DNA from 3 places in the Hyphomicrobium sp. 01T421 genome. Region 1 is predicted to be linked to each of the others. Evidence: predicted binding sites of a transcription regulator. Region 1 holds the regulator's gene; each other region holds the start of a gene.
The links. Region 1 encodes LexA, which represses DNA repair genes until DNA is damaged. Its sites were predicted from a motif close to TGTTCNNNNTGTGTTCNG; they were not measured.
Positions count from the first base shown of each region.

Region 2: a site for LexA is predicted at 1,464-1,481, ahead of AC1DK3_RS01935 (adenosylcobalamin-dependent ribonucleoside-diphosphate reductase). Genes of this name have one in related genera too.
Region 3: a site for LexA is predicted at 1,658-1,675, ahead of AC1DK3_RS14085 (single-stranded DNA-binding protein). Genes of this name have one in related genera too.

Region 1 is NZ_JBFTQC010000001.1:1,126,971-1,130,216, reverse strand. It holds gene AC1DK3_RS05200 (hypothetical protein) at 1-135, opposite strand; gene AC1DK3_RS05195 (hypothetical protein) at 310-552, opposite strand; gene lexA (transcriptional repressor LexA) at 822-1,628, shown strand; gene AC1DK3_RS05185 (ComEC/Rec2 family competence protein) at 1,668-3,246, opposite strand, start outside.
Region 2 is NZ_JBFTQC010000001.1:408,486-411,731, reverse strand. It holds gene AC1DK3_RS01945 (hypothetical protein) at 43-345, shown strand; gene AC1DK3_RS01940 (sensor histidine kinase) at 715-1,422, shown strand; gene AC1DK3_RS01935 (adenosylcobalamin-dependent ribonucleoside-diphosphate reductase) at 1,525-3,246, shown strand, end outside.
Region 3 is NZ_JBFTQC010000001.1:3,019,919-3,023,164, reverse strand. It holds gene AC1DK3_RS14090 (cation diffusion facilitator family transporter) at 1-438, shown strand, start outside; gene AC1DK3_RS14085 (single-stranded DNA-binding protein) at 883-1,419, opposite strand; gene AC1DK3_RS14080 (YkgJ family cysteine cluster protein) at 1,868-2,236, shown strand; gene AC1DK3_RS14075 (GFA family protein) at 2,894-3,246, shown strand, end outside.

The sequences.
Region 1 (3,246 bases):
TCAACGTCGAGAGGAAGCGTGGAAGCTCGGGATGAAATGGTGTCCGGCGCGGCCGCCGGTGACGGCGTTGGCTATGAGCGTTCCGAGAACGGTGACGATGACGCCTATGACGATCTGCGAGAACCAACCCTGCATGGCCCGACAATGCCCGCTCAAACAGCCCATAGTCCCAATGGCGCGTCCGGTGTTGAACCGGCGGCGACCGGGTTTCCGTCGCACGGCACGCGTGCTTTTGCGCGGCCGCGTCGCGGCGGAATTCGGGCACCCCTATTGGCGCGGGTCATTCCGGCGCGGTCTATTGCGGCGCTTCTATTCCGGCTCGGGGGCCGCCGGCTTGCAGACGAGATCGATCTGCGTGCACGTCGCGTCGCGCACGTCGATCAGCGCCTTGCACTCGGCGGTCGACTGCTCCTTCGTGCATTTCAGGGCCTTCGCCGTCGCTTCCTTGCAGAGCGCCTTCATGTCGTCGCAGCCGTCGGCGCGGGCCTCTCCTCCGCAAAGCGCCAGCACCGCCACGGCTGTCAGGAACAGCGGAGACCATTTCATCTGCATTTCGCGTTCTCCCGTTACCGCTCATCAGCGGAGTTTGGATTCGCGGAGCCGTTCAATCTGGCCGCTTAGCCATGCGAGGCATTCGAGCCACTCGCGCGTTGCCATTGACGCTGTCGAATAGGGATAACGCGGGGCGCGCTTGCGGAACGAGACAAGAACGTGTAGCGTACATACATGATTTGTACCGTCATTCAGCGGGTGCCCGATCGGTGGTCAGCGTTTCGGCCCACGGTCCCCGCGCAGCCATGGAAGGCTTGAGACGAAACGCGATGCTCACCGAGAAACAGAAAGACCTCCTGCTCTTCATCCATGCGCGCATGCAGGAACGCGGCGTGCCCCCATCCTTCGACGAAATGAAGGATGCGCTGGATCTGAGGTCTAAATCCGGCATTCACCGGCTGATCACGGCCCTTGTGGAGCGCGGGTTCATCCGCCGGCTGCCGCACAGGGCGCGGGCGATCGAAGTGATCAAGCTGCCGGATAATCAGACCGGCGGGCAGACAGGCGTCCAGAATGGCGGCCAGATTGGTGGCCAGGCGGTTGCGCCAAATGCCGGCCACCACGCGGGCCACACTTCAGGCGCGTCCGTCGCATCCATGCCCCAACGTGGCGGCTTCCAGCCCAGCGTGATCGAAGGCTCCGGGCCGCGGGCGAGCGTTTCTCCGCCGCCGCCGTCGCACATCATCGATGCGCGGACGGTATCGATCCCCGTCATGGGGCGGATCGCTGCCGGTACGCCGATCAGCGCCATTCAAAACCACACGCACGACATCGCCGTGCCGCCGGACATCCTGACGAACGGCGAACATTTCGCGCTCGAGGTGAAGGGCGACTCGATGATCGAGGCGGGTATCCACGACGGCGATACCGTCATCATCCGCCGGTGCAATAACGCCGAGAACGGGGACATCATCGTTGCGCTCGTCGAAGGCGAGGAAGCGACGTTGAAGCGGCTTCGCAAGAAGGGCTCGACGATTGCGCTCGAAGCGGCCAACCCCGAATTCAAGACGCGCATTTTCGGGCCCGACCAGATCGACATCCAGGGCCGGCTCGTGGGGCTGTTGCGGCGCTACTGAGCTGCTACTGAGTGACTACAGAGCTGGGCGCAGAGGGAGTTACTGGGCGTCGTTGGCGGCCGGCACGGCATTCGTGAACTCTGCTGTGAACTCTGGCTCAAAGTCCGGCTCCTCGCCCGGATCGCTCTCGGCGAGCGTTCGCGGCTCGACTTCAGCTTCCGCCATTGACCGCGGAGGCGCCGCAGCCGGTGGCGCTGCGCCGGGTGTCTCTAGGATGCGGGGTTTCGGAAGGCCGCCGCGCGTTTTCCTTTCGGGCATGACGCTCCACGGCCGCTCGCCGCGGCGGGATGCGACCGTCTCAAGGCGAACGCGCGGCTCGGGGTTATCATCGCTTCGATCGATGTAGAGGGCGTAGGAGCCGTTACGCCAACGGTCGAAGACGTCGATGACGGTCGCCGGCACCGCGCAGTCTTCGGGCTTCGGGTCATTGATCACCAGCACATCGGCATTCAAGCAATCGTCGGTCACGGCTGCCGGATGCCGGGCGACCGCGACCGTTGCGCCTTTGACGTGGGCAATGCAGCCGACCGCATCACACGAGAACGCGTCGCCGGATTGCGCGTCGCGCGCCGTCCGGCCGTCTCCGTCGTATTCGAGCCAGCGGTCCAGGTCGTATTTCGCGCCCTTGTTCGGGAGTGCTGAAAGTTTTCCGGACGTATCGCGCACGGCGATCAGGCCTTTCTGGCCGATGAGGATATCCGGGCGTGACATCAATGGCGCTCCGAGCAGGCCCAGAACGAAGAGAGCGACGCCGAAGAGCCGGATTCGCGTTTGCCAAAGCGAAAGCCAAATTCCGCCGGCAAGCATGAGAATGAATGCGAATGCCGGGATTTCCGGAAGGTGGCCGACGGCGCCGGGCAGCGCGCCGACCTTGTTCGCGCACCAGGCCATGCCTTCGATGCCCCAACCCATCGGCTTCAGGCCGAACCATTCAAGCCCGAACGGCATCAGAACCATCGCCAGCAATGCTGCGGGCATAACGATGATGTTGCAGATCGGGATGGCGATCATATTGCCGAGCACGGCATATTGCTGGCTCTGGTGAAAGTTATAGGCGGCGAGCGGAGCGACGGCCACGCTCGCGATGAGTGTCGAGGCGACGATCTCGCCGAAGAATTTCAGCACCTTCAGCGCCGGGTGCGGCCTCGACTGACGTCCGAGAAAATTACTCAATGTTTCGTGCGACGCGATCAGGGCCGTGACGGCGGCAAAGGACATCTGAAAGCCGGCGTCGAGGAGGCTTTCGGGATAGACGATGAGGATCAGGAATGCGGCGAGAGCGACGTTTCGCAACGCCAACGCGGGGCGATCGAGAAGGACGGCTCCGAATATGATGAGGATCATCAGCGCCGAGCGCACGGTTGCAAACTGTCCGCCGGAAATGGCGAGATAGGCAATCGCGCTCAGTATTCCCGCTACCGCCGCGATCTTCTTGATCGGCATCGTCAGCGCGACTAGCGGAATGGCCGCAAGCAGCAGGCGGACCGAATAGAATACGGCGCCGGCCGCGATCACCATGTGCAGGCCCGAAATCGACAGGATGTGAAAGAGGCCCGAATTTTTGAAGGCGTCATTCGTCGCGGCGGTGATCCCTCCGCGCTCGCCAGTGATCAGCGCC
Region 2 (3,246 bases), 720 kb from region 1:
GTTCTCATCGTTTTCCTCGTTTTCCAATCATGGAGACATCCAATGCGCACTGCCGCCCGAATGATGTGGGCCGTAATCGCCGTCGCGGGCGCTGCCATGGCGGCTGCGCCGGCGGAAGCCAAAGACTGTTTCAAGAAGGCCGCCGAAGGCGTCGCCCTCACCGAGAAGCTCGCCCATTTCCAGGTCGATGCGGCCCTGCTGCAGGCGACCGACTGGAGCATCTATTTCACCTGGGTCTCCGGCAACGGCACGCCCGGCTATTCGTTCGGCCCGCGCCGCTATAAGTGCAGCGCCGGAACGATCGGCTGGCAGTGCAAGGGCGAAGCGACGCTCTGCAAGCTCTGAGAGCGGCGATTTCCGAAGGACGTTGTGCCGTCTGCTTGTGCCAGAGATCACCTCCGCGGTCAGGCAGGCGGTTTTTCTTTGTGTGCGCGCGCATTAAGCGCTTCGCGCGCCTCTAAATGCCTTTTCAAAGAAGCTTGCCAGCCATCGCCACGCACTGGCGCTCCACTTCAAGTTCTACAACTGGACGCGTATCCACAAGACGCTTCGGGTCACACCTGCAATGGCTGCGGGCATTGCCGATCATCTGTGGACGATGGAAGAGATTATAGGATTAATGGACGAAGTGTCGCCGAAACCAGGGCGCCCTCCAACCTATAAGGGGAGCGCTCGTCAAGTAGCGTTGTTCTTTTCAGAAAAGTGAGGCTCTGTGTGCCGTCGGATGTCGAGCTAGAACGCGAGAACAAGGCCCTAAGGCTATTGCTGGCCAGAGCCGGACTGGAATCGGCAGAACACGACGTAGCGACCAAGCTTCAGCAACTCATCGTCGAAGAACTCCATCACCGCATCAAAAACACCCTAGCCACAGTTCAGGCGATTGTTTCCCAAAGCTTACAGACCGCTGAGACCATTGGCGAAGCGCAAAATGCTATCGTGCAACGGCTACAGTCGCTAGGCAGGGTCCATGACCTGCTTCTGGCAAAAAGCTGGTTGCAGGCGAGTTTGAGTTCGCTCATCACAGTAGCCATAGAGCCCTTCAGTTCAAAGGGTATGGGTCGGTTTTCAATTGTGAGCCCAGAAATCGAAGTAGCGGCGGCTGCAGCCCTTCCGTTGGTGATGGTCTTGAACGAACTGTGCACCAATGCGAGCAAGCATGGGGCGCTGTCGGTCCCAAACGGCCATGTGGATATTATCGCCGAGATCGACTCTGACGTGCATCAGATACTGTTGACCTGGACAGAAAGCGGCGGACCACTCGTCTCCGAGCCGGTGAGAAGAAGCTTCGGGACGCGGTTGATTGAGCAAAGTCTTCTCTCAACGATCGACGGGAAAGGCCAAATACAGTACCGGCCGACTGGAGTCGTTTGCGTTCTTGCTATCCCCTTAGCTGCGCTTCAAATGCCACAGATTTCAAACTGATACGCTACCGGTAGCCTCAAACCGTTTGACAGAGGAGGATTGAGAACATATAGTGAACGATAATTGAAGACGGGCTTTTAATACCCATATTACGGGCACCCGATGAGCGCGATTTTTTCAGATCTTCCGGCCATTTCCGACGCCATCTGGCGGCGTAAATATCGCTTTGCCGGTTCGCCGACCGTCGCGGCTGACGAAACGATCGAAGACACATTCCGGCGGATCGCGGCTGCCGCCGCGTCGGTTGAGAAACCGGGCGCCCGAGAGGCGTGGGCCAGCGCCTTTTATGATGCGATGTCGGACTTCGGCTTTCAGCCGGCCGGGCGCATTACTGCGGGTGCCGGCACCGACCGCAACGTCACGCTCTTCAACTGTTTCGTTCTCGGCCGGATCGGCGACGACCTTTCCAGCATTTTCGACAACGTCAAAGACGCGGCGCTGACGATGCAGGCGGGCGGCGGCATCGGTCATGATTTCTCGACGCTCCGGCCGCAAGGCGCTCCGGTCAAAAGCATCGGGGCGGACGCATCGGGGCCCGTGAGCTTCATGGACGTCTGGGACGCGATGTGCCGGACGATCATGTCGGCCGGTCAACGCCGCGGGGCGATGATGGCGACGCTTCGATGCGACCATCCGGATATCGAAACGTTCATCGCGGCGAAGGCGGATTCGCAGCGGCTGCGGAATTTCAACCTTTCGGTTCTGGTGACCGACGCATTCATGGATGCCGTGAAGCGCCGCGCATCATGGGACCTCGTTTTCGAAGGCAAGGTCTACAAGACGGTCGACGCCCGCGCGCTGTGGGACAAGATCATGCGCGCAACGTATGATTATGCGGAGCCCGGCGTCATCTTCATCGACCGGGTGAATGCCGCGAACAATCTCGAATATTGCGAAACGATCTCGGCGACGAACCCGTGCGGGGAGCAGCCGCTTCCTCGTTATGGCGCCTGCCTATTGGGATCGATCAATCTCGCGCGCCTTGTCGAACATCCGTTCACGGCCGCGGCAAGCATCGACCGCGCGAAACTGGAAACTCGGGTCGCGACGGCGGTTCGCTTTCTCGACAACGTCATAGATATCTCGCGCTATCCGCTCGAAGCGCAGGCCGCGGAAGCCCGTGCCAAGCGCCGCATCGGCCTCGGCATCACCGGCCTCGCGGACGCACTGATTTTTCTTGGGCTTCGTTACGGCAGCGCGGCGGCGCGGGAAAAGGCGGCCGAATGGATGGCCGCGATCCAAAACGCCGCCTATCGGGCGAGCGCGGCTCTTGCCGCCGAAAAAGGCGCGTTTCCGCTTTACGACGCGAAGGCGTTCCAGTCGCGTCCGAACATTTCGCGGCTCGATGCCGATGCGCGCGAGGCGATTGCTGCTAGCGGCGTTCGCAACGGCTGCCTGACGTCGATCGCTCCGACGGGCACGATCTCCCTTCTCGCCGGCAACGTGTCGAGCGGCATCGAACCGGTGTTCGATTTCGTCTACCAGCGCCGCGTGCTCGGCGACGGACAGACGGCCACCGAAGAGTCTGTCGAGGATTACGCTTACCGGAAATTTCGCGCCGCATCGGGAGACGATGCGACGCTGCCTGAAGCATTCGTCACCGCCGACACGCTTTCGCCTGCCGAGCACATCGCGATGCAAGCGGCGCTGCAGCCTTATGTCGACAGCGCCATTTCGAAAACGATCAATTGCCCTGAGGATATTTCCTTCGAGCAGTTCGAACATATCTATGCCGAGGCTTTCGATCTCGGACTGAAGGGGTGCACGACCTATCGGCCGAACGCGATTACGGGAGCTGTTCTCTCGCGCGCCGCGCCTGTCCGC
Region 3 (3,246 bases), 1.9 Mb from region 1:
GCGGCCCATCTCGGCGGATACGATTGGGCAGATGGCGTCGCTTCGATCCTGATCGGCTGCGTCCTCGCCTGCGTCGCGATCTTCATGTCGAGCGAAATCCGCTCGCTCATCGTCGGCGAAGCGGCATCCCGCCCCGTTCAAACCGGCATACGCGAAATCATCGAAACGGAAACAGGCTCCGGCAAACCGATCCGTAGGATCAACGAGATTCGGACGATGCACCTCGCACCTCAGGACATCCTGGTGACGGCGAGCGTCGATTTCGATGATTGGGTGAGCGCGAGGACCGTCGAGGAAGTGACGGCGCGACTACAGAAGGCGATCAAATCACGCTACCCGGACGTGCATAATCTCTACATCGAGGTGCAGTCGGAGCAGACGTTCGCAGCGAGCAAGAACGCGTCTCATGTCCAAGTCGTTGGCAGCGCCGCCCACTGATACGCAGAACGCTGCGATTCCGCCAACGACTGTCCCTCTGTCCAAATCCGAAAACTCCGCCCGTCGCGGCCCGCGCCCGGGGGGAATTAAGAGGCGACATCGCGTCAAACAATAACGGGCTGACTAAACGCCCATGTTGACGCCAATTCAAAACAAACTCGCGTGACGAGCGGTTCCTCTACATCGCGCAAAGCCCACGCGCAGTTGGCGGCTCCCCAGGGGAGTCGCCAAGTTCAAACCAAACCATCGTCGCCTGCGCGAATTAGAAATCTGGCGTTGCCACAAGACCGTGCGTGACGGCCGGCTCCGCGAAGCGGAGTCGTCACGCACCAACTCAAACTTCCGCTCGTGGCGGCCGGCTCGCAGAACGCGAGTCGCCACGAGCAAACTCTATCTTCCGCACTTGGCGGCCGGCTCCCCAGAGGGGAGTCGCCAAGTGCAAACTTAAAACGGAATCTCGTCGTCGATCGCCTTGTCGAAGCCGCCCTTCGGAGCGCCTGTCTTGGCGACGCGGCGCGTCTCGCCACCGCCTGAGCTGCCACCACCTGAGCTGGAGGAGCCGAAGCCGCCGTCGTTACCGTAATCGGCGCCGCTCTCCTGCATCCCGACCGATGCGCCACGACCTCCACCGGCGCCATCGAGCATCGTCAGCGTGCCGCTGAAGCCCTGAAGCACGACCTCGGTCGAATACTTCTCGGCGCCGCTCTGATCGGTCCACTTGCGCGTCTGCAGCGCGCCCTCGATGTACAGCTTCGCGCCCTTCTTGACGTATTGCTCGATGACCTTGCAAAGCGGCTCGCTGAAGACGACGACGCGATGCCACTCGGTCTTTTCCTTGCGTTCGCCGGTTGCCTTGTCGCGCCACGTATCGCTCGTCGCGATGCTCAAGTTGGCGATCGGGCGACCGTCTTGCGTGCGGCGGATCTCAGGGTCCTTGCCGACATTGCCAACCAGAATGACCTTATTGACCGACCCTGCCATTCGTTCGTCTCCTTAAATGAAATGCGACGACCGCCAGACCGCAAACGCGATGGCCGCCAGACCGCAGCGCCGACGGAGTTTCTACACGCCGGCACCAATTGAGTTGCATCGACACGCCGCTCAAGGAAGCGGAATCTCTCCGCCGATATTAAAGGCTCGTCGACCGGCCTTCTTCCAATCATTTACCGTTGTCCACGGCCTTAGCGTCTGAAGTCTAGACGCCCACCAGACAGCGGCTCGTTCTCCAATTGTTCTATACAGGAAACCGCCCCATCCGCGCAAGTGGGGTCGTGCAGAGCCCCGCAGTGACACTGCGAATCCTCACCCCCCGCCCCAGCCGCCAAATTGTGTTGCGGCGCCAGGAATGTCTTCTTGACTGACATGCAGCATCGTCTAGGCCGTTGTAGATAATAGCGCGAGCGCGCGCCGTCGGAGCACCACGCCGCAAATGGCTCACTACAATTGCCTCAACTGTCCGGGATATTGCTGTTCGTATCCGGTTATCGCGCTGAACAAGCGCGACGTCGAACGCCTCGCCAAGCATTTCACGCTGAAATACGAAACGGCGAAACGGCGCTTCACGCGCGAAGGCCACGGCCATAAATACCTGATGCGTCGCAAGGGCGATAAAATCTACGGCCGCATCTGCCAGTTTTTCGACACCAAGGAACGCCGCTGCACGATCTATAAGGCGCGACCGGCCGCCTGCCGCGATTATCCGGGCCACGGCCGCTGCGGATATTACGATTTCCTGATGCACGAGCGCCGCTGCCAGAACGACCCGACGTTCGCCGCGATCACCAATCATAAAGACTGAGAGAACTCCCCGCGCGTGGCGGCCGGCTCACCGCAGGGGAGTCGTCACGCGCAATCAAAAACACTTCGCGTGGCGGCCGGCTCGCGGAACGCGAGTCGCCACGCGCAATCAAAAGAGAAAACCCCGCCGAATCCTCAGATCACGCGCGGGGTTCTAACCTTCGATGGATGGCCCAGATTATAACCGGACCTTGATTAGGGATGCGGTTTCCGTCAGGTCGCCGCCCTCACAAATAATCCAAATTGTTGTGGAAACAGCCCAGCCAAGCGCGGCCAAGTTCTCGAGAGCGCTCACCTTAGCTGCTGACCTCGCGAACGTCCTCGAGGTCTCGCCTGATAACCCGGTGGAGTCATCTCCTCTCCTCGCAAGATTGCGCCGTCACGCCTGCTACCTACCGCGTCAGTTCGGGGCCCTTACGCGCTCACGAACAGACGCGGCTCGCTTTCCAAACCGCAGCTCATCGGCCCATCGACCGAGACGCATTTACCGGAACGGTCGACGAAAGCAGCACCGTCACAATACAAATGTGTGCTTCAAAACTCTTGTCGTCAACCCGTCACGAAGCGGAAATCGATCACAATATCGCCCGCGCATATTTCCTCTGTTATGTAGCCGTACTCGCGTCAGGACTGAAATCATCAACGAAAGACGACAACAATGACAGCAAAGAAAAGCGGCGGTTGCCTCTGTAAAAGCGTGCGCTTTGAAGTCAACGGCGCGCTCAATCCCATTCTGGCATGCCACTGCTCGCAATGCGCCAAAACGAGCGGTAACTTTGCGACAATGACGAGCACCGCTGCCGGCAACGTTTCGATGTTGTCCGACGAAGCGCTGCGTTGGTTTCAATCGTCCGAGACGGGGAACAGGGGCTTCTGCTCGCGCTGCGGCAGCAATCTGTTTTGGAAGCAAACAGATGCCCCCGACATCTACATCACTGCCGGAACACTCGACCAGCCGACGGATCTCAAGATCAGCGGGCACATATTCGTCGCGTCGAAATCCGACTACTA